4 regions of the Kitasatospora sp. NPDC034533 genome follow, and region 1 is predicted to be linked to each of the others. Evidence: riboswitches for the same ligand, from Rfam matches in the RefSeq annotation. Region 1 holds a riboswitch; each other region holds the start of a gene.
What was found. Region 1 has a riboswitch for cobalamin ahead of ACZ55U_RS23425 (cobalamin biosynthesis protein). Riboswitches for the same ligand answer to the same signal wherever they lie in the genome.
Positions count from the first base shown of each region.

Region 2: linked by a shared signal. The riboswitch ahead of ACZ55U_RS11870 (ABC transporter substrate-binding protein) and the one ahead of ACZ55U_RS23425 (cobalamin biosynthesis protein) in region 1 are both predicted to bind cobalamin.
Region 3: linked by a shared signal. The riboswitch ahead of ACZ55U_RS28425 (peptidase) and the one ahead of ACZ55U_RS23425 (cobalamin biosynthesis protein) in region 1 are both predicted to bind cobalamin.
Region 4: linked by a shared signal. The riboswitch ahead of nicT (Nickel transporter NicT) and the one ahead of ACZ55U_RS23425 (cobalamin biosynthesis protein) in region 1 are both predicted to bind cobalamin.

Region 1 is NZ_JBVITE010000036.1:3,773-11,209, forward strand. Features, by position in the region: gene ACZ55U_RS23415 (putative cobaltochelatase) at 1-581, opposite strand, end outside; gene ACZ55U_RS23420 (cobyric acid synthase) at 682-2,220, opposite strand; gene ACZ55U_RS23425 (cobalamin biosynthesis protein) at 2,217-3,227, opposite strand; cobalamin riboswitch at 3,336-3,467, opposite strand; gene ACZ55U_RS23430 (alpha/beta hydrolase family protein) at 3,862-4,968, shown strand; gene ACZ55U_RS23435 (hypothetical protein) at 5,633-6,958, shown strand; gene ACZ55U_RS23440 (CDP-alcohol phosphatidyltransferase family protein) at 7,210-7,437, opposite strand, start outside.
Region 2 is NZ_JBVITE010000012.1:115,133-122,569, forward strand. Features, by position in the region: gene ACZ55U_RS11855 ((2Fe-2S) ferredoxin domain-containing protein) at 1-111, opposite strand, end outside; gene ACZ55U_RS11860 (ABC transporter ATP-binding protein) at 108-920, opposite strand; gene ACZ55U_RS11865 (FecCD family ABC transporter permease) at 947-2,026, opposite strand; gene ACZ55U_RS11870 (ABC transporter substrate-binding protein) at 2,023-3,036, opposite strand; cobalamin riboswitch at 3,099-3,303, opposite strand; gene ACZ55U_RS11875 (amidohydrolase) at 3,659-5,398, shown strand; gene ACZ55U_RS11880 (helix-turn-helix transcriptional regulator) at 5,427-6,230, shown strand; gene ACZ55U_RS11885 (serine hydrolase domain-containing protein) at 6,319-6,948, shown strand; gene ACZ55U_RS11890 (Dps family protein) at 7,278-7,437, shown strand, end outside.
Region 3 is NZ_JBVITE010000050.1:50,309-57,745, forward strand. Features, by position in the region: gene ACZ55U_RS28410 (hypothetical protein) at 1-638, opposite strand, end outside; gene ACZ55U_RS28415 (prenyltransferase/squalene oxidase repeat-containing protein) at 686-2,272, opposite strand; gene ACZ55U_RS28420 (flagellar hook-length control protein FliK) at 2,680-3,159, opposite strand; gene ACZ55U_RS28425 (peptidase) at 3,189-4,265, opposite strand; cobalamin riboswitch at 4,365-4,484, opposite strand; gene ACZ55U_RS28430 (enoyl-CoA hydratase) at 4,694-5,467, opposite strand; gene mmsB (3-hydroxyisobutyrate dehydrogenase) at 5,464-6,348, opposite strand; gene ACZ55U_RS28440 (enoyl-CoA hydratase/isomerase family protein) at 6,345-7,418, opposite strand; gene ACZ55U_RS28445 (acyl-CoA dehydrogenase family protein) at 7,418-7,437, opposite strand, start outside.
Region 4 is NZ_JBVITE010000015.1:110,966-118,402, reverse strand. Features, by position in the region: gene ACZ55U_RS14025 (AAA family ATPase) at 1-1,685, shown strand, start outside; gene ACZ55U_RS14020 (hypothetical protein) at 1,740-3,410, opposite strand; cobalamin riboswitch at 3,569-3,782, shown strand; gene nicT (Nickel transporter NicT) at 3,814-4,932, shown strand; gene ACZ55U_RS14010 (M24 family metallopeptidase) at 5,055-6,161, shown strand; gene efp (elongation factor P) at 6,240-6,803, shown strand; gene nusB (transcription antitermination factor NusB) at 6,808-7,245, shown strand; gene ACZ55U_RS13995 (thioesterase family protein) at 7,383-7,437, shown strand, end outside.

The sequences.
Region 1 (7,437 bases):
TCGAGCAGCTGCGGCCGCAGCTCGCCCTCCTCCGGGTTCATCGTGCCGACCAGCAGGAACCGGGCCGCGTGGCGCACCGAGACGCCCTCGCGCTCGACGTAGGAGCGGCCCATCGCGGCGGCGTCCAGCAGCAGGTCCACCACGTGGTCCTGGAGCAGGTTCACCTCGTCGATGTAGAGCACGCCGCGGTGCGCCTTGGCGAGCAGCCCGGGCTCGTACGCCTTGACGCCCTCGGCCAGCGCCCGCTCCAGGTCGAGCGAGCCGACGATCCGGTCCTCGGCCACCCCGACCGGCAACTCGACCAGCTGGGAGGGCCGTTGGTGGCTCGTGGCGGCGTCGTGCGGCCCGTCCGGGCACTGCGGGTCGGGCGCGGCCGGGTCGCAGGCGAAGCGGCAGCCGTCGATCACGGCGATGTCCGGCAGCAGTCCGGCCAGCGCGCGCACCATGGTCGACTTCGCGGTGCCCTTCTCGCCGCGCACCAGCACGCCGCCCACGGCCGGGGAGACCGCGTTCAGCAGCAGCCCGAGCCGCAGGTCGGCCATGCCGACGATCGCGGTGAACGGATAGCGGACGTCACTCATGCCGTACCCCACTCCTGTCGTGTCCGGTCCTGCGCTCGTACCCGGCCCTGCGGTCGTACCCGGTCCTGCGCTCGTACCCTGCCCTGCGGCCGAACCCGGCTCATGCGTCCCTCCCGGCGGTACCGGGCGGGACGAACGGCAGCGATCCGGCCGCCGGCACCCCGCCCTCGATCAGCTTCCACAGCGCGTCCGTGTCGGCGTGCTCCTCGATCAGGTCGCCCAGCCGGTCCAGCCGGGCCTCGCGCGCGGCGGCGAAGGAGGTGTCCGGCGCCGGGACGAACGCCCGCCCGGCCGACTCCGCCACCTCGCGCAGGAGTTCGCGCCGGAACCCGTCGTTCTCCAGCGCGCCGTGCCAGGTGGTGCCCCACACCGGGCCCAGCCGGCAGCCGTCCAGGTGCCGCCCCGCGCCGTCGGAGAAGAACCCCTCGCCGCCGTCGACCGACACCACCCCGTGGTGGATCTCGTAGCCCTCGACGCGCTGCCCGAACGCCTCGCCGACCGGCCGGGCCAGCACCTTCCCCACGCCGAAGCGGACCCGGGTCGGCAGCAGCGCGAGCCCCTCGACCGCGCCCGCCTTCGACTCGACCTCGTCCACGATCGAGCGCGCCAGCATCTGGTAGCCGCCGCAGACGCCGAGGATCGGCAGCCCGGCCGCCGCCCGTGCCTTCAGGGCCGGCTCCAGGCCGCGCTCGCGCAGCCAGGCGAGGTCCGCGACGGTGGCCCGGGTGCCGGGCAGCACCACCAGGTCGGCGTCGGCCAGCTCCTCCGGCCTGGTCGCCCAGCGCACCAGCACGCCGGGCTCCTGGGCGAGCGCGTCCAGGTCGGTGAAGTTGGACAGCCGGGGGAAGCGCACCACCGTCACCCGCAGGACGTCGGCGCCGAGCGGCCCGCGACCGTCCGTCCGGTCGACGACGGTGGACAGGTCCAGCGAGTCCTCGGCGTCCAGCCAGAGCCCCGGCAGCATCGGCAGGGTGCCCAGCACCGGACGTCCGGTCAGCTCGTGCAGCATCTCCAGCCCGGGCGCGAGCAGCCGCGCGTCGCCGCGGAACTTGTTGACGAACCAGCCCGCCACGTGCCGCTGGTCCTCGGCGGACAGCAGCGCCAGCGTCCCGTACATCGCCGCGAACACCCCGCCGCGGTCGATGTCGCCGACCACCACCACCGGCAGGGCGGCGGCGGTGGCCAGACCCATGTTGGCGATGTCGCGGTCGCGCAGGTTGATCTCGGCCGGCGAGCCCGCGCCCTCGCAGACCACGACGTCGAAGCGGCGGCGCAGGTCGGCCAGGCACTCCAGGGCGCGCTCCAGCAGGACGGGCTTGCGCTCGCGGTAGTCCAGCGCGCCCACCTCGGCGACCGGCCTGCCCAGCAGCACCACCTGGCTGCGGCCGTCCGCGCCCGGCTTGAGCAGCACCGGGTTCATCGCCGCCTCCGGCTCCACCCGGGCGGCCTGCGCCTGCATCGCCTGGGCACGGCCGATCTCCGCGCCGTCGGCGGTGACGAAGGAGTTGAGCGACATGTTCTGCGCCTTGAACGGCGCGACCCGCACGCCCTGGCGGGCGAGCCAACGGCAGATCCCGGCCGTCACCACGCTCTTGCCCGCGTCCGAGGTCGTCCCCGCGACCAGCAGCGCGTTCGTCATGCCCTTCCCCTCTTCCCCAGGAGCGCGCGCAGCAGCACGTGCCCCGCGACCGTGGTACCCAGCGCCAGCGCGCCCACCCGCCGGGAGAGCGCGCAGGCGCGCTCGATGTCGTCCACCGTCACCGGCCGCAACTCCTCGCCCAGGACCGGCCGGTGCTCCACCCGCTCGCCGTACCGGAGGGTCCCGCCCAGCCGGACGCCCACCGCGCCGGCGAACGCCGCCTCCGCCTGGCCCGCGTTCGGGCTCGGGTGCGCGGAGCCGTCCCGCCGCCAGACCCGCCAGGCCGTCCGGGGCGCGGGCGCGGCGGCCACCGTCAGCAGCGCCGTCAGCCGGGCGCCCGGCCAGCCCGCCAGGTCGTCCAGCCGGGCCGAGGCCCAGCCGAAGCGGGCGTGGCGCGGCGAGCGGTGGCCCACCATGGCGTCCAGGGTGTTCACGGCGCGGAAGGCCAGCAGGCCGGGCGTGCCGGCCAGGGCGCCCCAGGTCAGCGCGTTCACCACGGCGTCGGCGGTGTTCTCGGCCACCGACTCGACCACCGCCCGGGCGATCTGCTGCCCGTCCAGGGCGCTCGGGTCCCGTCCGCACAGGTGCGGCAGCCGCTCCCGGGCCGCCGCGAGGTCGCCCGCTGCCAGCGAGCGGCCGATGGTGCGCGCCTCCCGGGTCAGCGAGGTGCCGCCCAGCACCGTCCAGGTCGCGGCCGCCGCCAGCGCCGCCCGGCCCAGCGGGCGCCGGCCCGCGGTGCGGTCCAGGGCGAGCGCGCCCGCCGCGACCGCCCCCACGCACAGCGCCGTGTAGCCGGCGCCGGCGGCCCGGTCGTCCCGCCACAGCCGCCGTTCCAGGCGGGTCGCGGCGCTGCCGAAGGCGGCCACCGGGTGACCGCGGCGCGGGTCGCCGAAGCGGGCGTCGGCGGCGTAGCCCACGAGGGCGCCGAGCGCGTAGGCGGCGGCACGGGCGGACGGGCGCGGCGTGGACGCGCGCTGCGTGGACGGAGGCGGCGGCGGAGGGGTCATCGGCCGCACGGCGGAAGGCAGCTCGGAGTCCGGCAGGGCGGGGCAGCCTGCATCGCGTGCGTGTCCTCACTCAGGGTCCGCGCCCTGGATCGACGTGACGGGGGCGAGAGTCTCCTGGCTTCCGGGTCAGACGCACCCCCGGAGCCTTCCAGCGGCCGTTCGACGGCCCGCCGTGGCGATGTTCCGAGCGTGCTCCCCGGTGACAGTGGCGGGACCGCGCCGGACTTCCACCGGCTTCCTCTCCATGCCTCCGTTTGGCCCCAGGATCCCATCACGGGCCCGAACCGGGAGTCAACCGAGGTCACGGAGGGGTTGGTCACACGCGGGCCCGGCTGACGGCTTGTGGGATCGCCGCCACTACACCTGTCGTCTCCGTCTCCTTCCGTCGTCTCCCGGCCGCCTCACGTCTCCTCCGGGCTCCTCCGGGCTCCTCCGGCACCCTCGACGGCGCGGGGCCGGCGCCCGTGTGACCCGAACGGCTCAGTCCGGTGGCCGGGTGGGCGGCGCGCCGGTGAACTGGTGCACGGACACCGTCCGGTGCGTGGGCGACAGATCCGTGGGCACGCGAGCAACAGAGCCGTGGGCGTCGGAGATCCGTGGGCCTCAGAGCAGAGCAAAAGAACAGGGGAGCGAGATGCGTTGGGGAACCGCCGCCGTCGTGGCGGCCGCCGCGGTCGGGGCAGCCGTGCTGGTGGTCGGTCGTCGGGCCTCCGAACGGATGGTCCGTCCGGTGACCGCCCTCCGGGAGTCCGGCCCGGTCCTGGTGCGGGAGCTGGCCCCCGGCCGGATCACCTTCACCCCCGGCCCGGAGAGCCTGCGCCGCGGCCGCTGGGCGGTCGAGTGGGGGGACGGCGGACACGCGGTCGTCGAGGAGATCCTGCACAGCGACGAACAGGGCGTCACCCGGCGGCTGGTCCGCGCCGACCGCGGCACCCTCACCCCCGGCACCGAGGTCCGCTTCACGCCCCGGGTCCTGCTCGGCGACCCGACCGAGGCGCTCGGCCTCGCCTTCACCGAGACCGCCGCCGACGGCGAGCTCGGTGCCCTGCCCGCCTGGCGGCTCGACGGCAAGCGCGGCACCTGGGTGATCCTGGTGCACGGCCCGGAAGCCGACCGCGGGCAGACCCTCCCGGTGCTCCCCCTCCTCCACCGGCTCGGCCTGCCCGTCCTCTCCGTCACCTACCGCGGCGACCGCGGCGCCCCCGCCTCCCCGGACGGACTGAGCCACTTCGGCGAGACCGAGTGGCGCGACGTCGAGTCGGCGGTGCGGCTGGCGCTGGACAGCGGTGCGGGCAAGGTGATCCTCTACGGCTGGTCCCTCGGGGCGACCATGGTCCTCCAGACGGCGGCCCGCTCGGCCTGGTCGCAGGCGATCCGGGGCCTGGTCCTCGACTCGCCGGTGCTCGACCTCCCGGCCTCGGCCCGCCGGGACGCCGCCCGGGCCGGTTTCCGGGGCGTCGCCGCCGAACTCGGCGCCCTCGCGGCCGAAGGGCGCACCGGCGTCGACCTCGCCGACTTCGGACGCATCGCCGACGGCACCGACCTGCGCGTCCCCACCCTGCTGCTGCACAGTCCCGAGGACCGGATCGCACCCTTCCGCACCGCCGAGAAACTGGAGGCCGTCCGCCACGACCTGGTCAGCCTCCGGCCCTTTCCCGGCGCCGACCACGCCACCCTCTGGAACACCGCCCCCGACCACTACACCGAACTCCTCCGCCGCTGGCTCACGCCGCTGCTTTAGGGAGATGCGCGCCCCCCGGTGGCGCGGGCGGTTTCGACCGGGCCCCGTCGGCAATTTCCGGCGGGCTTCCCCCCGTCCGTGCGTGAACGTTTCCCCATTCCGCCGTGCGGACGCGAGAAGTCGGACCCGCCGACTTCTCGTGCGGAAAGATCCCCCCGGTCCGCCCGGCATCCGTCCGGATTCGGGCTGGACAGCCTCGCCGGAAGTCGCGGGAGCGGTTTTCCCGGAGGTAAACCATCCTGTCGCCAGGGGTAAAAATGTGCCCGGCGCCCACGCCCCCACCCCTACCCACCGTGACCGATCGAGCATTCTGGGCTACCGGCGCATTCGAAGTGGCATGCTCAGATCACATGTTTCCGGCCAGGCGGTTTGCCGTTGTTGCCCGATCTTGCGGAGGTGCCACCGCCGGTCGCCCGGTCGTACGGACAACCGGATGTGACAGAAGGCCGGTACAAGGGGAAGACTGCTCGACGTGACGTCTCGGAACCCGCGCGACCGTGATGCCCCGCTCCCGCCGACGATCGGTACCGGTGCGACGGTGACCCGTCTCCCCGGAACGGCCCAACGGCCCGCCGGTGGCAGGCCGGGTGGGGTGGGTGTCCCCCGTAACGGAGTACCCCGGCGACGAGGACCCGCTCCGGCTCCCGGGCGAGGCCGGGTTCCCGTGCCGGAGGGATTCCCGGCACCTGCCGAGCTGGCACCGCTGGCCCGCCGGATGCTGGTGGACGCCGTCCGGATCGCCCGCTGGGCCGGTGAACTGGCCGAGGTCGACAAGCGTGGCGAGCTGCTCCCCGAGGACGCCCGCGCGGCGGGCCGGGCACTGGCCATGACGGTCGGCGCCGCCGCCAAGGCGTGGGGGCAGGCGCTGCTGGTGGGCCTGGTGGAGCCCCGGGACGGCGGGGCCGGCCCCGGCTGGCGCCTGCACGCCTGGGAGCACGACGACGAGGCCGTGATCCGCGGCTGGTCGGCGCTGTTCGACGCCTGGACCCTGCTCGCCCCCGTGCCGCCCGCCGCCCTGCGCGGTGTGTTCGCCGTGCTGGCCGGGCAGGCCGTGGACCAGGCGCCGCAGCTGCTCTCCTTCCTCCACCTGGTCGACGGGCCGGTCGCCGAGAGCGAGCTGCTGGAACTGCTGCGCCGAGGCCTGGACGAGCGCCGGGTCGGCGCCGGCCTCGGCGGGCCGGGACTGTCCCCGGTGCCGCACGCCGCCTCGGCCGTCTCCGCCGTCCGCGGGACCTGCCGCGAGCCGCAGATCGACACCCCGGCCGCGCCCTCGGACGTGGCCGCCGTCCTGGACTGGATGCTGGACGGCCTGGCGGCCGTCGGCGCCCTGACGCGCAGGAACGACGCCGCCGAGCTGTCGCCGCTCGGCCACTGGGCGGTGCGGGCGAAACTGGAGGAGATCTGCACGGTCGCCCAGACGGCGGCCGGGCACATCGAGCAGAGCGCCTACGAGCTGCTGAACGCCTGTGCGGACTACTCGCCGGGCCCGGCCCGCGCCGAGTTCCGCGCCTGGGTCGCGGCCCGGCCGGCGGACCGGGCGGTGGGCGAGCTGCTGGAGGCCGCCCAGGGCGACGACGCACTGGTGCGCGGACTGGCGTTCGAGGCGCTGCGGGTGGCCGGAGGCCCGGCCGAGCAGGCGGTGCGCGCGGCGGTGGACGAACCGGTGCTGCGCCCCTACGCACTGCTGTGGCTGGCGGAGCGCGCCGACGAGGGCGTCGCCCCGGCGGACGTGCTGGGCGCGGTGGACGCGGCCTGGCTCTGGGTGGACACCGCGGCCGCGGTGCTCGACCACGGGGAGACGGAGCTCCTGGTCGGCCATGTCGAGGGAGCCTCGGCCGGCGATCCGGTCCGGCTGTTCGCCCGGGCCCGGCAGTCCGGGCACCCGCGGGCGGCCTCGGTGCTGACGGCGGTCTCAAGCGTGCACCCGGACCCGGGCGTGGCCCGGGCGGCCCGTCGTTCGGCGTTCAGCGTGCACACGGGCGGCGCCTGAGTTTTATGACAATTGCGGGGAAGTTCGGAGTCCGCGGAGAGCCCGGCTCCGGCGCCCGCACCGGCGTCGCCCGGCCACCCGACCGCCTGGGGACCGCTCGCGACCCCGACCGCCCGGGCACCGCTCGCGACCGCCCGCAGCCCGGGCACCGCTCGACCGCCCGTCCCCGTGGCGTCCGCCGGTCGTCACACATGAGTCAGGGCCCGGAACCGAGAGGTTCCGGGCCCTGAGTTTTATGACAATTGCGGGACTCAGCCGATCCGCGACTCCGCCCGGCGGGCACGGACGTCGCCGACCTTCTGCCCCACCTTGCGGCGGATGACCAGCAGCGGCGCCATCGCGGCGAGCGTGATCTGGGCGAACGCGCCGACGTGCATCAGCGTGTTGCCGTTGGGCAGGCCGGTCGCCCAGGCGGCCAGGCAGCCGATGGAGACCACGATCCAGCAGAGCGTGGCGGTGGCCAGCAGCCCCTGCGGCTT
Region 2 (7,437 bases), on a different contig from region 1:
CAGGAGCACGGCACTGCGGCGGGCGGGGGTGTCCGGGCCGAGGGCGTCCGGGCCGGGGGAGGTCATGGCGGGGGTGTCCGGGCCGAGGGCGTCCGGACCGGGGGAGGTCATGGCGAAGTCCTTTCGTGGAGCAGTCCGTTCCACCGGATGTGCGGTCTGTCGTGCCGGGGATGCCGTTCCACGGTGGCGTCGACGCCGTAGACGCGCGCGATCGTGGCGGAGGTGAGCACGTCGCAGACGGGCCCGTGGGCGACCAGCCGGCCGTCGAGCAGGACGGCGACCTCGTCGCAGTAGGCGGCGGCGAGTTCGAGGTCGTGCAGCGCGGCCACCGTGGTGATGCCCAGCCCGCGTACGGTGCCGAGGAAACCGAGCTGGTGGCGCAGGTCGAGGTGGTTGGTGGGCTCGTCGAGCAGGAGCACGCCGGGCTCCTGCGCCAGCGCCCGCGCGAGCTGGACCCGCTGCCGCTCGCCGCCCGACAGCGTCGGCCAGGACCGGCCGAGCAGGTGGCCGACGTCGGCCGCGGCGACGGCATCGGCGATCACGGACCGCTCGTGGGCGTCGGCGGCGGCGTCCGTCGGTACGGGCCAGCGGCCGCGGTGCGGCGTGCGTCCGAGGTCGATGACCTGACGAACCGTCAGCGACAAGCGGGTGTCGGCCTGTTGCTCCATGAAGGCCACCTGGCGTGCGCGTCGGCGGGCGGTGAGGGCGTGGAGGTCCTCCCCGTCGAGGAGGACCCGCCCCGCGCTCGGCCGGGTCAGTCCGGCGACCGCGCGCAGCAGGGTGGTCTTCCCGGCGCCGTTGGGCCCGAGCAGGCCCGTGACCCGGCCGGGGCTGAACGCGAGCGAGACGGCGTCCAGCAGCGTGGCGCCGCCGACGCGTACGAGAAGCCCCTCCGCGCGCAGTCGCACGGGCGGCGCCACCGGCCCTGCTTCCTGCCCTCGACCCGTCACTGCCCGCTCCCCTCGGCCCGTCCCTGGCGCCACAGCAGCCAGGCGAAGAAGGGCGCCCCGAGCCCGGCCGTGATGACGCCCAGGGGGATCTCCCGGTCGGGGAGGACCGAGCGCGCCACGAGGTCGCTGCCCACCAGGACGGACGCCCCCACCAGTGCCGACACCGGCAGCAGGAGGGCGTGGCGCGGGCCGCAGACGAGACGGACCACGTGCGGCACGACCAGGCCGAGGAACCCGATGACGCCGGTGTGGGCGACCAGGCAGGCGGTCACCAGCGCGGCGGTCGCGATGAGGACCCAGCGGGTGCGCTCGACGTGGACGCCGAGGGAGCGGGCGGCGGTCTCGCCGAAGGCGAAGGCGTCCAGGTCGCGGGCCGAGGAGGCCAGCACCGTGACCCCGGCCAGCGCGACCGCGACCAGGAAGACGGCGGTGGGCCACCGTACGCCTGCGACCGAACCCAGCGTCCACTCCATGACGCCGCGTGCCGCGTTGCGGTCCCCGAGGACCATCACGACGAACGAGGTGTAGGCCCCGCACATCTGCCCGACCGCGATGCCGGCGAGCACCGTCCGGGTGGTCGGCAGCGACCGGGTGCGCGCGCCGGCCAGTGCCAGGACGACGACCGCGGCGAGCAGGGCGCCGGCGAAGGCCGCCGTCGACACCGCGCCGGTGCCGACGGCGCCGGACACGCCGACGCCGAGGACGATCACGGTGACCGCGCCGGCGGCGGCGCCGTCCGAGATCCCGAGCAGGAAGGGATCGGCCAGGTCGTTGCCGGTCAGCGTCTGCAACACCGCGCCGCAGACCGCGAGGCCGGCGCCGGTGGCGGCCGCCCCCAGAACCCGGGGCAGCCGCAACTGCCAGACGATCTGGTCGTCCAGCAGCGTCACCGGCGGATCGCCCAGCCCGAGGCGGCGCACCACGACATCGAGCACCGTCCGGACCGACTCGTGCTGCGAGCCCACGGCCAGGCCGAGGAGCACGGTGGCCAGCAGCAGGGCCGCACCGACGGCCAGGGCCGCCGCCGCGCGGCCCGGACCGGCGGGCCGCGCGACGGGGCGGGGTGCGGTGGTCATGAAGCCGGGTGCAGTCGGCCCAGCCCCTCGGACACTCGGGCGGCGCCGTCGGCGAGCAGCACGCCGGGTGTCGACTCCGAGAACGGCACCACCACGAACGCCTTGCGCCGCACGGCGGTGAGCTTGCTCAGCACCGGGTCGTTCTCCAGGTAGTCGATCTTGGACTGGGCCGTGTCCCAGCCGGCGTCCGCGACCACGATGGCGTCCGGGTCCGCCGCGACGACCTTCTCCCAGCTCACGTTCTGCCAGCCACCGGGCAGGTCCGCGAAGACGTTGCGGGCGCCCACGGCGTCGAGCACGAGCTGCGGTCCGCCACGGCCGGCCCCGACGAACGGCGCCTTGGTGTCCGAGTCGTACCACAGGACCTTCAGGTCCTTGCCCGCGGCCGCCGCCTTGAGCTGGTCCAGCTGCTGCTCCTGCTCCCGCCGGATCGAGGCGGCCCGCTCCTGGACGCCGAAGACCTCGGCGACGTCGTTCAGTTCGCCCCACGCCGCCTGCCAGGTCGTCGGCGGCACCTGGCTCTTGTCCGCGCAGCCGAACGGGGACAGGTACGACGGGACGCCCTGTCCGCGCAGCTCCTCCCGGGTGCCCGCGACCTTGTCGGTGAACGCGCTGGCGTAGGAGGCGTACAGGAAGTCGGGACGGGCCGCGAGGAGCTTCTCCTTCGTCGGGTAGTCCTTGGAGAGCACCGGGACGGAGTCGTAGGCCGCCTTCCACTTCTCCGGGACGGAGTCGTCGAGGTAGGCGGTACCGGCCATGCGGGACTGGAGGCCGAGGGCCAGGGCCACCTCGGTGGCGCCCTGGTTGAGCGTCACCAGCCGCTCGGGCGGCGCGGAGACCGTCACGGTGGTCCCGCAGTTGTCCACGCTGACGGGCGAGGCACTTCCGGTCGTCCCACCGGACGCGACGGGCGCGGGGGCGCTCGTGCAGGCTCCGAGCACGCCGAGGAACAGGAAGGTCGCGACCGCCCGGCCGACGCGCACCGGACCTGTGGGGCGTACCGGACGCACGGAACGTATGGACGGAAATGGGCGCGGCGGAGCGCTGGGCACGTGTTCTCCAAAACCCTCGTGGAACATGTCGCGCCGTGGCCGGTCTCCTGGCTTCCGCATCGACGCGCCGCGGCCGACCTTCCCGAGCGGTTCTTCCGACCCGCCCAGTGGCCCTGACCGCTGGGTAAGCCGGTCAGCGAGGGCCGCGGAACTCCGCGGCAACAGTGGCGAGGGCCGCACCGGACTTCGACCGGTTTCCCGAACACCACGGCGATGGCACCGTACCAGGCGTGGTCAGGCCGGATGCCGGCCAGGTCGTGGGGTGATCGTTCCGGGTCGTTCCCCGACGGGCTCCGCCACCGCGCCGCTTCGGAACCGAACGTCCCGCGGCAACTGACCGGCCGCCAGCCCCGCGACGACTGACCGGCCGCCGGCCCCGCGGCGGCGGCCCGGTGAACCGGCGGACCCCACGGCTCCCCGGCCGAGCCGCGCGAGGGGCGCCGGCAGCGGGCGCGGATAGGGCGCGGATCGGGCGCGTATCGGTGGAACGACCGATGTGCGGGCGGCCCTGGCGCGGCCATAGTCCAGGGAGGAGCGCCCGCGGACGGCCGCGCGCGCCCGCCTCCCGAAAGGTCGCCCTGTGCACACGTACGCGGATCTGGTGTTTCTCGACGGACAGGTGGTCACGGTCGACGCGGACTTCTCCGTCGCCTCGGCCCTGGCGGTGACCGGAGGGGTCATCAGCGCCGTCGGCCGCAGGGACGACGTCGCACCGCTCATCGGGCCGCGCACCCGGGTCGTCGACCTGCGGGGGGCGACCCTGCTGCCCGGTATCAACGACTCCCACCTGCACGGTTGCGCCTTCGGCATGTCCACCCCGCCGCTCTCCCTCGACCTCGGACACCCCGCGGTGTCCTCGCTGCGGGACGTGGCCGAGGCGGTACGGGAGGCGGTCGGGCGGACCCCGGCCGGGCAGTGGGTCACCGGGCACGGCTGGGACACCGGGTACCTCGACGAGTGCCTCCAGGACCCGTCGCGCACGCCCTCGCGGCGCGACCTCGACGCGGTGAGCCCGGACCACCCCGTGGTGCTGTACTCCTTCTCCGGGCACGCCACCTGGGTCAACTCCAAGGCCCTGGAGCTCATCGGGATCGACCGCGGCACCGTCGCCCCGCCCGGCGGAGCCATCGTCGTGGACGAGACGGGGGAGCCCACCGGGCTGCTCCACGAAGGGGCCCAGGCCCTCGTCCAGAACGCGCTGCCGCCGCTCAGCCGCCAGGAGCGGACCGACGCGATCAGGGCGGCCCTCGCCACCCTCGCCCGGCTCGGCGTGACCAGCTACACCGAGCCCGGACTGGGCCCCGGCGGCGAGGGCATCATGCGGGGCGCTCTCGGCGCGGAGACCCTCGACGTCTACCGAGGCCTGCTGGCCGACGGCGAACTGACCGCCCGCGTCGGCGTCCTGCTGCTGCCCACCGGCATGGCGAGCACCACCGAGGAGTTCGCCCGAGGCCTCGCGGAGCTCGGCGCACCGGGCGACACCGATCCGCGCCGCCTCGCGGTCCACGGGGTCAAGGTCTTCGCCGACGGCATCGTCCCCAACAAGACCGCCTGGATGCACGAACCGTACGTCGGCGGCGGCTGCGGCTCCCTGTGCGTCGGCGGCGACACCGACACCGAGCGCACCGCCGGGATCGGCGCCATGATCCGGCTCGCCCACGCCGCCGGGCACCAGTTGGGCGTCCACGTCACCGGAGACCGGGCCATCGACACCGTCGTGGACGCCTTCGCCGAGGCCGTGGCCGAGCACCCGCGCGCCGACGCCCGCCACTACGTCATCCATGGCGACTTCCTCACCGCGCACAGCATGGAGGTGCTGGCCGCGCACGGCTTCGGCGTCAACATGAACCCCACCATCAAGTGGACGGTCGCGGACATGGAGGAGGACCTCGTCGGCGCCGAACGGGCCGCGTACGCGTGGCCGTACCGCGACGCCATCGACGCCGGCGTGCGGGTCGCCAGCGGCTCCGACGCGCCCGTCACCCACCCCGACTGGCGCCAGGGCCTCGCCACCATGATGCTGCGCGAGTCCAAGGCGGCCGGCCGGGTCAGCGGCCCGGAGCAGCGCATCGGCCTGGCGGAGGCGCTGCGCACCTACACGATCGACGCGGCCTGGCAGGACTTCGCCGACGACTGGAAGGGCTCGCTGGAGGTGGGCAAGGCCGCGGACCTGTGCGTGCTCGACGGGGACCTGCTCGCCGCCGACCCCCGGGACATCCCGGCGATGCCCGTCGTCCTGACCGTCATGGACGGGCGGATCGTGCACGAGGTCCCGCGCGTGCACGAGGCCCCGGGCGTTGAGGAGGCCCCGCGCGTTTGACGCATTCCGGGCACATGATCATCCTTGGATGATGGCAGCGGAGCGGAACGTGGCGCGGATCCTGGACGCGGCCGTCGGCGTCCGCGAGGCCGCCCGGAGCGCGGTGGCCGGCACGACCGGCCTCGACACGGTCCTGACGGCCCTGGCGGGGGTGATGGAGTACGACCACGCCTCCCTGGCCCGGTGGGATCCGGCGCGCGGCCGCCACACCACCCTGGCCGGGAGCTACCCGGACGACGCCACCGCGTACATCGAGACCCGCCTGCACCACGACCCGGTGTTCCCGGTGCTCCGCAGCCCGGCCCGGGGCGGACTGTGGCTCAGGGACGTCCCCGGGCGACTCCTCGCGGCCTCCCCGGGTTTCCGGGACGTGCTGCGCCCGCTCGGCATCGAGGACGGCGTGGCCCAGTGCCTCTTCGCGGCCGACGGCCGGTACGTCGGGATGCTGAACGTGAGCGTCCGCCGGCCGCGGTGCGCGCCCGACCCCGCCCGTGCGGCGGTCACCCTGCTCAGCGAGGCGCTCGCCGCGGCCGTCGCCCCCAACCCGGGCCCGTCCTCCGAGGGGCCGGCCGCGTCCGGTCCGGGCGCCGTCGGCCCCTCGGAGGACGGCCCGGGCGCCGCCGCCCGGCCGGGCGGGCTCTCGCCACGGGAACTCCAGGTCCTGGCCGAACTGACGACCGGCCGCACCAACCGGGAGATCGCCGAGCGGCTGTACGTCACGCCGCGCACCGTGGGGACCCACGTCGAGCACATCCTCGCCAAGCTCGGCCTCCCCAACCGGGCGGCCGCCGCCGCCCGGGCCGCCGCGTGGGGGATCGGCCGCTCCCGCTGACGCGGACCGGCGGGGCCGACCGGTCAGTGGCCGGGCTCAGGCTCCCAGGGGCCGCCCCGGGCCGGGCGGCGTCGCCGCGCCGGCGCCCCTGAGGGACGTCGGGGCGCGGCCTCGGGCGGAGCTCGTCGCCGTCGCCGAGACCAACCCGGCGTACTTCCCGCCGGGCCAGGGCCGGCACTACTCCAACACCGACTACCTGCTGCTCGGAATGCTCATCGAGAAGACCACCGGCCGCACGTGGCAACAGGAGGTCGAGGGGCGGATCATCCGGCCGCTCGGCCTGAGCGAGACCACGATGCCGGAGGACGACCCCGCCGTCCCCGGCCGCCACACCCGCGCCTACGCCGAGCTGCCCGGCGGCCCGGTGGACATCACGCTGTTCGACCCGACCATCGCCGGCCCGTCCGGCGCCGGCATCTCCACCACCGCCGACCTCACCGCCTTCATGTCCGCCCTGCTCGCGGGCAGGCTCCTCGGGCCCGCCGAACTCGCCGAGATGAAGCACACCGCGGGCATCGGAGGCGGGGCCGACTACGGCCTGGTCCTGGAGCGCACACCCACCCCGTGCGGGGACTTCTGGGGCCACCGTGGTGACAGCCTCGGCTACAGCAGCGTCATGCTCAGCGACGACACCGGGCGGCGCCAGGTCGTGCTCTCCCGCAACCCCTACGACGCCGCCGGCGGCAGGCCTCCGATGCCGCCTTCGACCAACTGGTGACCGCCGCGGCCTGCGCCGGCCGGACCGCCTAACCCCCCGCACCGGGCGCCCGGCCCACCGCGCCACCGGCTCGTCGGCTCCCGGGCGTCCGGCCGTGACCGGGCACCCGCCGGCCCCCGGAGCCCGGGACGTCGGCGTATCGGGTGGTTTCCGCGCGGGCGGAGGGGGAAGCCGCGAAACGTCCGCCGCCCGGTCGGTCATTCGTGTCCGTCCCGGACGCCTCGGTGGCCGTCCCCCGAGGGGGCACCGCCTCCACCGAGGCGGGCGGCGGGCCGGTATCACCGTACGAAGGCCGGACGACGGCTCCTGCGACCGGAAGGAATTCAGCGATGGGCATCGTCATCAGCAGCCCGCTGCCGGACAGCGAACGCAAGACGACCGGAGACGCGCTCCAGGGCGCCCTGGTCGACCTGCTGGACCTCTCCCTGGTGGCCAAGCAGGCGCACTGGAACCTCTACGGGCCCCGCTTCCGCTCCGTCCACCTGCAAC
Region 3 (7,437 bases), on a different contig from region 1:
GAGCCGCCGGTGCCGCTCGATCCGCTGCCGGAACCGCTGCCACCGTTCGCCCCGGAACCACCACCCGTCGACGCGCCGCCGGCACCGCCCGAGCTGCCCTGGCCGGGGCCGGCCGGCTGCCCGCCGGGGCTGGCGTCGTGCGCCCGGACGCTGTCGGGCGAGAAGGTCGGACGGCCTTCGGCGCCCTCGATGTCGGTGCCGCCGTAGATCCACAGGTCGACGCTGCCGGGCTTCGGCTGGTAGAGCATCGCGCCCAGCTGACTGTAGGACCACTCGTTCTGGCCCGGGTCGGCGTGCCAGTACGACCAGTAGGCGGTGGCCGGGGGTGTCAGGACGCACTTCTCCTGGTCCGGGGTCGGGAACTGCTTGCCGCCCTGGAAGCCGCTGTAGCCGATTCGGCAGATGAACGCCGGGCCGTCGTGCCCGGTGCCGGTGGTCTTCCAGCCGCCCTGGTTGAGCAGGGCGTAACCGGTGGTCGGGGTGGTGCCACAGGAGCGCAGCAACGGTCCGCCCCACTTGCTGAAGTCCACGGCGAGCACGACCCCGGAGGTGGTGGTGCACTGGTCCATCGGCAGCGGCGCCGCGGCGGCCGGGACGGTGCCCGCGGCGACGCCGCCGAAGGCCAGGGAGAAGGTCAACGCCGCGGCCCCGGACAACCGGCCGAGACGTGTGCCGAGTCCCCGGTTCACCGGTGCCGTCCCGGGGCCACGGTGCGACGGCGACGGGCGACGAGGACGGCGGCGGCGCCGAGCGCGGTCAGCACACCGGCACCCGCCGTCAGCGTCAGGGCCTGGGTCCCGGTGCTGGCCAGCTTGCCGGACCCGGTCTGCACCGTCACGCCCTGGGCCACAGCACCGCCGCCGCCCGCCGGAGTGTCGATGCCTCCGGCCGGCCAGGTGCTGGGGCCGCCACCGGCCGCCGGGGTGCCGGTGGCCGGAGCCGGCGCGGTCGTGGCGGGGGTGCCGGTCGGGGTGCTGGAGGTGGTGGCGGTCGGTGTCCCGGTGGGTGTGCCCGTCGGCGTGGTGGTGGGAGTAGCCGTGGGCGTGCCCGTCGGGGTGGTGGTCGGTGTTCCGGTGGGCGTCGGCGTCGGTGTGCCGCCGAGGTCGCGGGTCAGGGTGCCGAAGGAGATGCCGGTGGCACCGCCGACCGCCTGGGTGGAGGCGCGGACGTCCGAACCCTTCGGTCCGGCGGCGGCGACGCTGAACCCTCCGTCGCCGTTCTGCCGGCCGGCGAGGAAGTCGAGCGCCTTGGCGATCTGTCCGCCGTAGGCGGCCTCGCGCAGCGTCATGCCCTGGACGGCGAGCGCGGCCGAGTTGGTCGAGTCGCCCGCCGCGCCGGGGAAGCCGCCGTCGGGCAGCTGCCGCGAGGCGAGCCAGCCGAGCCCCTTGTCGACCGCCTGCGCGGCCTCGTCCCCGGGCACGAGGGCGAGGGCCATGACGGCCATCGCCGTGCTGTCCACGTCGGAGTCGCCGGCGGCGGGGATCAGGCTCGGCCAGGAGCCGTCCGCGTGCTGGAGGCTCCTCAGGTAGGCGACGGCGGGGGCGGCGCTGGTCGAGTCCCCGGCCCTGAGCTGGGCCATGACGGCGAGCGCCTGGGAGAACACGGAGGTGGCGTAGCCGTAGTTGCCCGGGGCGGCGCAGCCGGTGTTCGCGTCAGCCTTGGTGCACACCATCGCGGCGAGGGCGGCGATCAGGTCGTGGCCGCCGAAGGCGCGCGGGTTGCGGCCGACGATCTCGGCGAGCAGCGCCTCCTTGCCGATGGAGCCGCCCCCGGCGTACTCGGTGCCGACGGCCGTCCAGTCGTTGACGGTGCGCTCGCTCGCGTCCTTGCCCTGCCGGTCCAGGAAGTCGACGATCTTGCGCAGCGCGGTGTCGTCGGTGCCGGTGGCAGCGAGGGCGAAGGCGCCGTCGATGGTGAGGCCGAAGTCGGCGAAGGCGGGGAAGCCCTCATAGTAGTGGCCGTCGATGAGCCGGGCCGGGTCGGTGAGGTAGGCGCTGGCCTTGGCCGCGTCGGGGGTCCGGCCTGCGCTCGGGGCCGGCGCGGCGGCGGCGGTGGGATGGCCGTCGCAGCCCTGGACGACGCCACGCCGGTGGGCGGGGTCGGCGGCGATCGCGCCGGTCGTCGTGGTGCACTGCCCGGCGGGGTCGGCGACGGCGGTACCGGGGTGACCGAGCAGAACGGTGCCGCCGACGGCGGCCGCGACAGTGCCGGCGACCACCAGGGACGCGAGCTCCCGGTTCCTGTGACCTGTGCTGTTGCTGCTGACCCTCACGACGGCTCCCTGGTCGGTCGGCGCGGGAGGCGACGGCGCAGCCCACGGCCACCCGGATACGGGGCCGCTCGGACCGCGTCGTAGTCCGCGACGACGCAAGTGCTCCATGAACAGACCCTCGGTCCAGGCATTCCGGCTCACCCACCGTCAGGTGGGTCCACGGTTGCGGGTCAGCGCCGGAGTTCGACCGGCTTCCCCTGAATGCCGAGGGTGAAAATCGGTTCATCAGACCACGGTCGCTGACGGGTAGTCAACGGTACTCCGTGTCGATCGGATCACGGTCAGCACCGGGGTGGCCGGCTCGAACGCCCCACCCATCGGCACCGGGCGTGCCGCGGCAACCGGACTCCGGGCCGCCGGCGCCCGGCCCCTCCCGAAAGGAGCCGGGCCCCGGGGTGTTCCGGATGTCAGGGGGCCGTGATGCCCGGCTGGGCGCCGGCGCCGAAGGACCAGCCCTCGACGTCGCCCGGCGCCGGGTCGTAGCTGCCCGCGCCCAGGTTGCTGTACGACCAGGGGCCGCCGTGCTGGGCATGCCAGTACGACCAGTAGGCGCTGCCGCTCGGGTTGGTGCAGGTCGACGGCAAGGAGTTGATGGTGCAGACGAAGCCCGGGTAGCGCGGGTGGAAGGCGTACGAGAATCCGGCCCCGGTGAGCGCCGCCAGGCCGTTGGCCGGGTCGCCGAGCGCGCAGCCGGTCTGGATGCCGCCGCCGACGGCGGTGAAGTCGACCACGACGGTGACCCCGGTGGTGCCGGTGCAGGCTGCCGCCCGGGCCTGCGGGGCCTGGACGGCGGAGACGCCGAGCAGGCCGGCGGTGAGGGCCGCTGCGGCGGCGATGGAGCCGAGCGTACGGCGGGCCGGGCGGGCTGCGGTGAGGTTGTCGGTCATCGGTGAACTCCTCCTGGTCTCGGGCTCGTTCAGCGGAAGGTCGGCGCCGGGCAGGCCATCGTGGGGGCATCGGGGCGGGCGCCGGCGGCGGAGAGCGTGGCCAGCGGGGTGCCCGCAAAGCCGAGGACGGCCTGCGCCGTGGCCCGGGCACCGTTGCCCGCGTTGAAACCGGCCGCGTCGTAGGCGACGGCACCGCGCACCGCCGGGTCGGCGGAGCAGCCCTGCTGGAGCTTCACCAGTCGGTTCCAGCCCTTGAGGCCGGCAGTGAAGCGCCCGCCGGAGAGCAGCGCCTGGGTGGCCAGGCCCGTGGTGTTGGCGTTGGAGGTGGTGGCCCCGGCGGCCGCGAAGCCGCCGTCGGCGTTCTGGTGGGTGGTCAGCCAGGTGAGGCCGGCGTCCGCCTTGGCGGCACGGCCGGTGGCGGCGAGCGCCTGGACGGCGAGCGCGGTCGCGTCGGCGTCGCTCGTGCAGGTGCTCTGGCCGAAGGAGACCGGGTAACCGCCGTCCGCGCACTGGCTGTTCGCCAGGAAGTCGACGGCGGCGGCCGGGACGCCTCCGGGGGTGCGGTGCAGCGCGATCAGGGCGAGCGACTGGCCGAAGGCGTTGCTGTAGTCGCCCCACTGCGAGCGGTCGGAGAAGCGCCCCTCGGCGGTCTGGAGCGAGCGCAGCCGGGCCGGCAGGTCGACGCCGCCGAAAGAGGCCGGATTCGCGCCGCGGACCTCGGCGGCAAGCAGCAGCTTGGCCGTCGCACCCGCGTAGGCCTCGGTGGTGCCGTCGCCGAGGTAGCCGCTGATGATCTCGGGCTTCGCCAGCCAGGCGGTGGCCTTGGCCGCGGCCTCGTCCGAGCTGTGCGAGGCCGCGAAGGCCAGCACCGCGTCGGCGGTCAGGCCCTGGTCGGGGTAGGCGGTCCCGTTGAAGACGGACTCGAAGTGGTCGCCGTCGACGAGTTGGCGGGCCAGCCAGCCGCCCGCGGCGGCGTCGGGGCGGATCGTCGGCGACGAGGTGGCGGCGGCAGGTGCGGCGTGGGCGGCGGTGGCCGCCGGGAGCGCGGTGGCGACTGCGAGGGCGGGTATCGCGAGCAGACCGAGGGTACGGCGGAGCGCGGGCATGGGTGCCTTTCCGGGCCTGGACGCAGGGGCCCGGAGGACGTCGGCGACACGCCGGGCAGCCCTCGGAGCTCCGGCCCGCAGACCACGACGGGAGGAGGGGACGACACACCTCCGCCGCCGGGTACTCGGGCTCGCCGCCGGCGTGAGCAGGCGGCCTACCGTTGCGGGTCAGCGCCGGATTCGGACCGGACTTCCCCCAGCGGCGGAGTCACAACGTGACGGTCCATCATGGCGAAACGGAAAAGATCCGGTCAAGGGTTCGAGCGGCACGCCACGCTGCCCTGGCCTGTCTCGCGGCCGTATCCGACCGGCGGCCGGGCCGGGCCGGACACCGCCAGGCCGGGCCGGACACCCACCTGCTGAGCCGTTCCGGGCCCTGCGCAGCGTGCGCCGCCCCGGGACGCAGGGGCGGCGCAGCGCGTGGACGGTCAGCGGTGGGTAAAGGACGGCGGGCGCTTCTCCGCGAAGGCCGCCATGCCCTCCTTCTGGTCGGCCGTGGCGAACGTCGCGTGGAAGAGCCTGCGTTCGAAGCGGACGCCCTCGGCGAGGGTGGTCTCGAAGGCGCGGTTGACGCTCTCCTTCATCATGATCGCCGCCGGGGTGGACATCGCCGCGACCGTCTCGGCGGTGGCCAGCGCCTCGGACAGCAGCTGGTCCGCCGGGACGATCCGGGAGACCAGCCCGGCCCGCTCGGCCTCCTCGGCGCCCATCATCCGCCCGGTCAGGCACAGCTCCATGGCCTTCGCCTTGCCGACCGCCCGGGTCAGCCGCTGCGAGCCGCCGATGCCGGGGATCACCCCGAGCTTGATCTCCGGCTGCCCGAACTTCGCGGTGTCCGCCGCCAGCAGGATGTCGCACAGCATCGCCAGCTCGCAGCCACCGCCGAGCGCGTAGCCGGCGACGGCCGCGACGACCGGCTTGCGCAGGGCGGCGAAGCGGTCCCAGGCTGCGAACCAGTCGCCGAGGTAGGCGTCGACGAAGTCGAGGGACTGCATCTCCTTGATGTCGGCGCCGGCCGCGAAGGCCTTCTCCGAGCCGGTGACCACCAGCGCGCCGATCTCCGGGTCACGGTCGAACTCCGTGGCCGCCGCGACGACCTCGTTCATCAGCCGGCTGTTCAGCGCGTTGAGCGCCTTCGGGCGGTCGAGCGTGATCACCCCGACCCGGCCCTTGCGCTCGACCAGGATCGTGTCGTACGTCATGCGGTCTCCTCCCGGAGAGTGGTGATGATGGCCGAGAAGTCCAGGCCTGCGGCCTCGCCCCGGGCGAACGCGGCGAACAACTCGGCTGCCCGCCGGCCCAGTTCGACGGGTGCGGCGGAGGCGGCAGCGGCGTCGGCGGCCAGCCCGAGGTCCTTGGCCATCAGGGCCGCCGCGAACCCGGCCGCGTAGCCGCGGTTGGCCGGGCTGGTCGGAACCGGACCGGGCACCGGGCAGTTGCTGGTCAGCGCCCAGCACTGCCCGGAGGCTGCGGAGGCGACGTCGAACAGGGCCTGGTGACTGAGTCCGAGGCGCTCCCCGAGGACGAAGGCCTCGCTGACCGCGATCATGGAGACGCCGAGGATCATGTTGTTGCAGATCTTCGCGGCCTGCCCGGCACCAGTAGCCCCGCAATGGACGACCTGCTTGCCCATCGCCGCGAGCACCGGCTCGGCCTCGGCGAAGTCGGCGTCCTCGGCACCGACCATGAAGGTCAGGCTTGCCCCTTCGGCGCCGGCCACGCCTCCGGAGACGGGGGCGTCGACGGCGCGGTGCCCGGCGACCCGGGCGAGGTCGGCGGCCGCCCGGGCGTCCCCGACCGCGATGGTGGAGCAGTCGACGAACAGTGCTCCGGCTGCCGCCTCGGTCAACTCGGCGTAGACGTCGAGGACATGGCGCCCGGCCGGCAGCATGGTCAGCACCACGTCCGCCTCGCCGACGGCCTCGGCCGCCGAGCGCGCGATCGTCACTCCCTGTGCCGCGGCCTGGTCCCGGGCCGGGGCCGCGAGGTCGTAGCCGAACACCCGGTGGCCGGCCTTGACGAGGTTCGCGGCCATCGGACCGCCCATGTTGCCGAGTCCGACGAATCCGACGGTGTGGGTCACCAGCGCTCCAGGGGTGTGGTGGCGGCGAGGCCGAGTTCGCGCTCGCCGAGCGGGGCGAAGTAGCGGGCCACGGCGGCGGGTTCGACGGCGTCCAGCGTCGACGGGCTCCACTGCGGCTTGCGGTCCTTGTCGATCACCTGGGCCCGGATGCCCTCGGCGAGGTCCGGCGTGGCCAGGGCCGCGCAGGAGGTGCGGTACTCCTGGTCGAGCACGGCCTCCAGCGGTCCGAGGGCCCGGGCCCGGCGCAGGGCCGCCAGCGTGGCCTTCACGGCGGTCGGGGAGTTGGCGGCGATCCGGTCGGCCGCCTCCTTGGCCTCGGCTTCGCTGCTGCTGTCGAGCCGGTCGAGGATCTCCTCGACGGTGCCGGCCGCGTAGCAGGCGTCGATCCACGTCCGCCGTGCGTCCAGCACGCCGGGCGGCGCGGGCCGGACGTGCCGTTCGAGGGCGCCGTGTACGGGCAGCTCGGCCAGGTCGTCGAGCAGGGCGGGCAGCCGCTCGGCGGGGACGAAGTGGTCGGCGAGACCGCACAGCAGCGCGTCACCGGCCCCGACGGCCCCGGCGGTCAGGGCGAGGTGGGTGCCCAGCTCGCCCGGCGCCAGGGCGAGCAGGTAGGTGCCGCCCACGTCCGGGACGAAGCCGATGCCGGCCTCCGGCATGGCGATGCGGGTGGTCTCGGTGACGATCCGGACGCTGCCGTGGGCGGAGACGCCGACCCCGCCGCCCATCACGATCCCGTTCATCACGGCGACGTAGGGCTTGGGGTAGCGGGCGATCCGGGCGTTGAGGCGGTACTCGTCGCGCCAGAACTCCTCGACGGCGCCCGGGTCGCCGCCGGTGGCGGCGCGGTGGATGGCGACGATGTCGCCGCCCGCGCAGAACGCCCGCTCCCCCGCGCCGCTGACCACGACGGTTTCCACCCGGTCGTCGGCCTCCCAGGCGTCCAGCGCCTCGGCGATCGCGCGGACCATGCCGTGGGTGAGGGCGTTCAGGGCCGTGGGGCGGTTGAGGACGATCAGGCCCGCCCTGCCCTCGCGCTGGACGAGGACCTCGTCGGCGGTGTGCTCGGCCATCACGCGGCTCCGGTCAGGC
Region 4 (7,437 bases), on a different contig from region 1:
ACCTGAGGGCCTACCGGCACCGTGGCGGGGTGGACCTCCCCGAACTGCTGGCCGGCTTCCTGCGCGCCCTGGGCACCGAGCCGCCGGCCGTGGAGGCCGAGCGCTTCACGGCGTTCCGCACCGCCACCGCCGAGCGCCGCTGCCTCTTTTTCCTCGACAACGTCGAGCACGCCGCCGAGGTCCGCGCGCTGCTCCCGTCCAGCGGTCTGGTGGTGGTCGCGAGCCGCCGGCGGTTGTCCGCGCTGCGGATGGACGGCGCGGAGGTCCGGCAGCTCGGGCCGCTGAGTGCCACGGCGGGCGCCGAGCTGGTGCGCGGCTGGGTGGGCTCCGGGCGGGGCACCGACGGGGAGCTGGCGGAACTGGTCGAGCTGTGCGGCGGCCTGCCGCTCGCGCTGAACGCGGTCGGCAGCCAGCTGCTGGACCGCGACGGCCTGGCGGTCGACCGGGTGGTGGCCGAACTGCACGACCGGGAGGGCAGGTTGGCGATGCTGGAGGAGGAGAGCGACCTCGGCGCGACGTACGACCTGGTCTACGAGCGGCTGACCGAGGAGGGCCGGGCGCTCTACCACCTGATCGGCGTGCACCCCGGCCCCTTCGTGTCCGCCGAGCTGGCGCGTGCCGTCGGCGTGCGGCGGCCCGAGCGGGCGATCAAGGAGCTGCGGGGCGTCCACCTGCTGGACGAGGTGAGGGACGACGACCGCGAGGACCGCTTCCGGGCGCACGACGTGGTCCGGCTGCACGCCTTCGGCCGGTCGCGGGATCTGCCCGACCGCACCGAACTCCTCGCCGGTGTCGTGGCGTACTACCGGGGCCGGGCCTCGCTCGCCGACCGGGCGATGTCCGAGCGCAGGCTCCGCGTGCAGGAGCCGAGCGGCGACGGCCTGCCCGGCTTCGCGTCCGGGAGCGCGGCCCTGGAGTGGCTGTACGCGGAGCGGGCCGACTTCCGCGCGGTGGTGGAGGAGGCGGCCGAGCAGGGGTGGCACGGCGAGGTGTGGCGGCTCTGCGAGTCGCTCTGGCTGCTCTACCAGGGCCGCAAGCTCTACCAGGACTGGATCGCGACCCACCGGCTGGGCATCGAGTCGGCCCAGTGGGACAACCGGCCGGACGCCGTGGTCCGGATGCGCAACCAGCTGGCGCGCGCCCACCAGGAGCGCGGGGAGCACCGGCTCGCCGCCGAGCAGTTGGCGCTGGCCACCGAGCTGGTGCCGCTGGTGGCCGACCGTCAGGTGGTCGGGGTGCTCCACGAGACGGACGGTCTGCTCTGCCTGGCCGACGGACGCCCGGCCGACGCGGTGCAGCGGTTCACCCTGGCGCTGGAGGCGAACCGGGGCGACGCGCACGGCGAGATCGTCCAGAGCTACAACCTGGCACAGGCGCTGATCGCCGACGGGAGCCCGCGGGAGGCGCTGACCCTGCTGGCCGAGGCCACCGCCCAGGCGGAGCGGACCCACGACGAGGACATGGCGATGAAGCTGCCGCTGGTCCGCGCCCGGGCCCATCGGGCGCTCGGCCGGCTCGATCTCGCCGTGGCCCAGGCCGAGGAGTGCGCCCGGCGGGCCGAGGAGCGCGGCTACCCGGCGAAGGAGGCGCAGGCCCACACCCTGCTCGTGGCCCTCGCCGAGGAGCGGGGCGACGAGGAGTCGGCGGAGCGCAGCCGCGCCCGGCTGCGGGAGCTCGCGGGCTAGGGTCTGTCGGGCCCTGTCCGGCCCAGTCCGGGCGTGGCGGTCACTGCCTGGCGGTCACGGCCCGGTGCGGAACGACACCCGGGTGCGGTGGTCGCCGGTGCGGATGGTGAGCCCGTGCTCGGGGAGGCCGGCCGGGTCGCCGCCGTCGGTGAGCCAGCAGGACACGGCGGCGCCGAGCAGCAGTGGGTCGACGCCGGGGTCGGGGTTCTCCCAGTCCGCTTCGGCGCGGGCCTCCAGGAGGAGACCGCCGCGCAGCCGCAGCAGGTGGCGGGCCGGGCCGAGCGCGGCCACCGCGACCGCCAGGCCGGGGAGTTCGGTCGCGGAGTCGGTGAGCCAGCGGGTGGCGGGGACCTCGGCGTGGACCTCGGTCCGGGCGAGGACCTCGGCGGTGTAGCGCAGGGCGTCGCCGGGGTGGTCGTCGGTCAGGGCGTGGAAGCCGCGCGGGGTGTGGTCGCCCGGGTCGAAGGGGTAGCGCCGCAGGCTCACCTCCGTCCCCTCGCTCTTGCCCTCGACGTCGTACGCGGTGGGCCGTTCGGTTCCGGGCAGCGGCACGGGCCTGGGGTAGGGCGGCAGGGCCGGTTCGTCCGCGGGTTCGTCCAGCCGGTCCAGGAAGGAGTAGAGCAGCGGGCGCAGCAGCCGGGCGGACTCGCCGCGGTGGGCGAGCGAGCCGTCGGTGATCCCGCGCAGGTCGGCCGGGTCCCGGGCGAGGGCCTGTTCGACCTGGGCCGCGAGGTCGCCGTCGGGGTCGAGGGCGGGTGCGGCCTGGCCGAAGGCGTAGCTGGGGGAGTGCGGGTCGAGTTCGCCGGAGCCGGTGGCCACGAGCACGGTGGGGCGTTCCAGGGCGGCGCCGTAGAAGGAGACCGAGCCGTGGTCGCCGATCAGCAGGTCGGCGGCGACGAGGGCGGTCTGCCAGCCCTGCTGGGGCGGGATCAGGCGCAGGCCCATCCGGCGGGCGCCGTCGAGCAGCGCCTCGGGGTCGTGCCGGCTCCAGATGTTGGGGTGCAGCACGACGGCGACGGTGTACTCGTCGGCGGGCAGCCGGCGGACCAGCTGCTGGGGGAGGTCGGGGCGGCGGCCGAATAACGAGTGCTCGCTCCAGGTGGAGTTGACGACGACGAGCCGCCGCCCGTCGACGGCGCCGAGTGCGGCGCGGTAGCCGTCCCGGGAGCGCCGGCTGGCGAGCATCCGGTCGAAGCACGGATCGCCGACGACCCGGGCGACGTCCAGGGCCTCGGGGCAGGAGGCCCGCAGCCGGTCCAGCTGTTCGGGGTGGGAGAGGCCGAGGACGTCCACGAACACCCGTCCGCGGTGGGTGAGTTCGTTCCTGGACAGGCCGGCGGCGCTGACCGTGTCGCCGGTGGACTCGGTGACCAGGCGGTTGTAGCCGGCGCCGTGCGGGAGGACGACGAGGCGGGCGTCCAGGCGGTGCATGGAGGAGTGGACGGCGCAGGCGACGGCCAGGTCGAAGCGGCGGCGGACGGCGTCCTCCCAGTCCAGCACGGTGAAGCCGGGCAGGCCGTGCAGGTACTCGTCCAGGGCGCGGTCGGCGAAGGCGGAGCCGGGGTTGACGGTGAAGTACCGCTCGACGCCGTCGGGGTTCAGGAGGGTGAGGACGTCCAGGACCCGGGTGGCCGAGGTGAGGGTGCGGGCGACCGCCAGCACGCGGGCCCTGACCGGCCGGGTGTTCCAGCGGTCGGCGGGCCAGGCGTGGGGGTGGGACGGCACGCCATGATCGTACTCATCCGGTCCGGCGGCGGCGCGCCCTCGCCGGAATCCGGCCGGTTCCGGGTGTCGGTCGGCCGGGCGGCGGGGTGCGGCGGCGGGCCCTGTGATCCTGGACACCCGCGCGTGCGCCGGGCCTTGCACGGGTCGGACCCGGCCCCTACGGTGTAGCCCGCCGTGGTGCTCGGGAATTCCGGTGACGGACCTTCAGGGGTCCCAGCCCGGAGCGGCCCTCGCCACTGTGATCGGGTCGTTCCTCCGTCCGCGGAGGAACGCCGTCCGTACCCATGGAGCCACTGGGCGCCTCGCGCGCCTGGGAAGGCGGGTACGGGCTTTCCCGTAAGCCAGGAGACCGGCCACGGCATCTCACGAGGTTTTCCACGAGGTGCTGGAGCGTGATCCGCAGATGACCCTGCCCGAAATCTCTTCCGCCGGGGCGAAGCCGGCCCCCTCCGTGCTGCCCGCGTTCGCGTGGCGGCGGGAGGACACCGTCCGCACGGCCGGGCTGATGGCGGTGATCCTGGCCCTGCACGTGGTGGCCTTCGGCACCCTGGTCTTCCTGGTCGCGCCCGAGCGGTACGAGGTCGGCACCCAGGTCTTCGGGGTGGGCCTGGGCGTCACGGCGTACACCCTCGGCATGCGGCACGCCTTCGACGCCGACCACATCGCGGTGATCGACAACACCACCCGCAAGCTGATGGCGGACGGGAGGCGGCCGGTCTCGGTGGGCTTCTGGTTCGCCCTCGGGCACTCCTCGATGGTGGTGCTGATGGCCGCCCTGGTGGCGGGCGGGGCGCAGCTGGCGAACACCCTGATGGACGACGAGTCGACCACCCACAAGTGGCTCGGCGTCGTCGGGACGACCACCTCCGGCGTGTTCCTCTACCTGATCGGCGCGCTCAACCTGGCGGCGCTGCTCGGCATCGTCAAGGTGTTCCGGGCGATGCGGGCCGGGCAGTTCGACGAGAAGGAGCTGGAGGCGCACCTCGACTCGCGCGGCTTCATGGCCCGGGTGCTGAACCGGGCGACGCGTTCGATCACCCGGCCGGGGCAGATGTTCCCGGTGGGGATGGTGCTGGGCCTGGGCTTCGACACCGCGACCGAGGTCACCCTGATGGTGATGGCCGGTTCGGGGGCCGCCTCGGGGCTTCCCTGGTACGCGATCGTCTGCCTGCCGCTGCTGTTCGCGGCCGGGATGAGCCTGTTCGACACCCTGGACGGGACGTTCATGAACTTCGCCTACCAGTGGGCGTTCGCCAACCCGGTGCGGAAGGTGTACTACAACCTGACCATCACGGGGCTGTCGATCGCGGTGGCCTTCGTCATCGGCACCATCGAGCTGGTCGGGGTGCTGCACGAGAAGCTGGACCTGACCGATCCGGTCACCGGGTTCGTCGCGGACATCTCGCTGGACAACGTCGGCTACGCGATCGCCGGGCTGTTCGTGGTGGTCTGGGCGATCGCGATCGGGTACTGGAAGCTCGCCCGGGTGGAGAAGCGCTGGACCCCCACCGGGGAGTCCTGAGGCGCCCCCCCCGGCCGATGTGGCCGGATCGAGCGGTCGCGCGGGGGCGTGCAAGGAGCACCGGGGGTTCTGGCGGGGGTGCTCGGCGGGCGGTCCGGGCCGGGGGTTCGTAGGCTCGACGCATGGCGGATGCGTACGCGGGGCGGCGGGAGCGGGTGAGGGAGCACTGCGGTGCGGCCGGGGCCGACGCGGCGCTGATCACCCGCGCGGCGAACGTGCGGTACCTGACCGGCTGCGCGCCCTGCGGGGCGACCCTGCTGCTGACCAGGGAGCGGGCCCTGCTCGCGCTGCCGGACGACCTGCCGCCGGACGACACCGGGGAGCACCTGATCGCCCCGGACGTCGCCCGGATGCCCGTGCCGGCCGGGTCGGACACCGCGCTGGCCGCCGCGGCCGCCGCCGTCCGGTCCGGGGTGTCGGGTCTGGCGGTGGAGGAGCACGACCTGACCGTCACCCGGCACCGGGCGGTGGGGAGCCGGGCCGAGGGGGCCCGGCTGGTGGACCTCGGCCAGATGGTCGAGCGGCTGCGGGTGGTCAAGGACGAGCACGAGATCGCCGACCTGCGGATCGCCGCCGAGATCGCCGACCAGGCCCTCGGCGAGCTGCTGGAGTCGATCCTGGTCGGCCGCACCGAGCGGCACCTGGCGATGGAGCTGGAGCGCCGGATGATCGACCACGGCGCCGACCGGGCGGCCTTCCCGGTCTCGGTCGGCACCGGCAGCCACTCCGGCCAGGCCGCCCACCAGCCGACCGACCGGCGGGTGGAGGAGGGCGACTTCCTGACCGTGGTGATGGGCGCCCAGTACCGCGGCTACGGCGTCTCCACCGCCCGCACCTTCGTGATCGGGGCCGCTCCCGCGCCCTGGCAGGTGGAGCTGCACCGGCTGGTCTTCCGGGCCCAGCGGGCCGGGCGGGAGGCGCTCGGACCAGGGGTGGAGCAGTGCGTACCCGACCGGGCCGCCCGGCAGGTCCTGGAGGCGGCCGGCCACACCGAGGCCTCCCCGCACCCGGTGGGCCACGGCATCGGGCTGGAGATGCGGGAGGCGCCGCGCCTCGGTCCGGCGGACATGGGTAAACTGGACAGCCGCGTGCCGGTCACCGTCGGCCCAGGGGTCCACCTCCCGGGCAAGGGCGGCGTCCGGATCGAGGACACGCTCGTCGTGCGCCCCCTCGAAGAGGGCGGGCCCGAGCTGCTCACCATCACCACCAAGGAGCTCCTCGCCCTGTGACCACGGCCTCCCGACGGCCGCCGGCGGCAGGACGCAAACCCTTGGTTCCTTGACAGCTATACAGGAGTAAGTGCGCCCGTGGCTTCCACGAACGATCTCAAGAACGGCATGGTCCTCAAGCTGGAGGGCGGCAAGCTCTGGTCCGTCGTCGAGTTCCAGCACGTCAAGCCCGGCAAGGGCCCGGCCTTCGTGCGTACCAAGCTCAAGGAGGTCCTGACGGGCAAGGTCGTCGACAAGACCTTCAACGCCGGCACCAAGGTCGAGACCGCCAACGTCGACAAGCGCGGCATGCAGTTCTCGTACAAGGACGGCGAGAACTTCGTGTTCATGGACATGGACACCTACGACCAGATCACGGTCGAGCCGGCCGTCGTGGGCGACGCCGCCAAGTACCTGCTGGAGGGCTTCGAGGCCCTGGTCGCCACCAACGAGGGCTCGGTCCTGTACATCGAGCTCCCGGCCGCCGTCGAGCTGACCATCGCCCACACCGAGCCGGGCGTCCAGGGCGACCGCTCCACCGGTGGCTCCAAGCCGGCCACCCTGGAGACCGGCGCCGAGATCGCCGTCCCGCTGTTCGTCGTCACCGGCGAGAAGGTCAAGGTCGACACCCGCGACGGCAGCTACCTCGGCCGGGTGAAGTAAGTCCGTGTCGGCCGCACGCAGCAAGGCCCGTACCCGGGCCTTCCAGATCCTCTTCGAGGCCGACCACCGCGGGGTCGACCCGCAGCAGGTCCTCGCCGACTGGGTGGCCCGCGCCCGCGAGCCCAAGCCCGACGAGGGCACCCCGCAGGTCGGTGAGTACACCATGGAGCTCATCGAGGGGTACGTCCAGCACGCCCGCCGCATCGACGACCTGATCGAGCAGTACGCCGTGGGCTGGACCCTCGACCGGATGCCGATCGTGGACCGCAACGTCCTGCGGCTCGGCGCGTACGAGCTGATCTGGGAGGACGGCGTCCCGGACGCCGTCGTCCTGGACGAGGCCGTCGAGATCGCCAAGGAGTTCTCCACGGACGACTCCCCGGCCTTCGTCAACGGCATGCTCGCCCGCTTCCTGGAGCTGAAGCCCGGCATCCGCCGGTAAGGGGCACCTCGTGGACGGCCGCCGGACCCGAACAGGGTTCCGGCGGCCGTTTCGCGTTTCACCCGGGCGGCGTAAGGTTGGGGCCTACTTGTCAGTAACTTGACGTCCGGAACCACGCGTGAAGGGCAGGCCCCCACATGACCACGGCGACCCGCAGCGAGTTCGACCAGGGCATCGCCCTGACCCGGCACC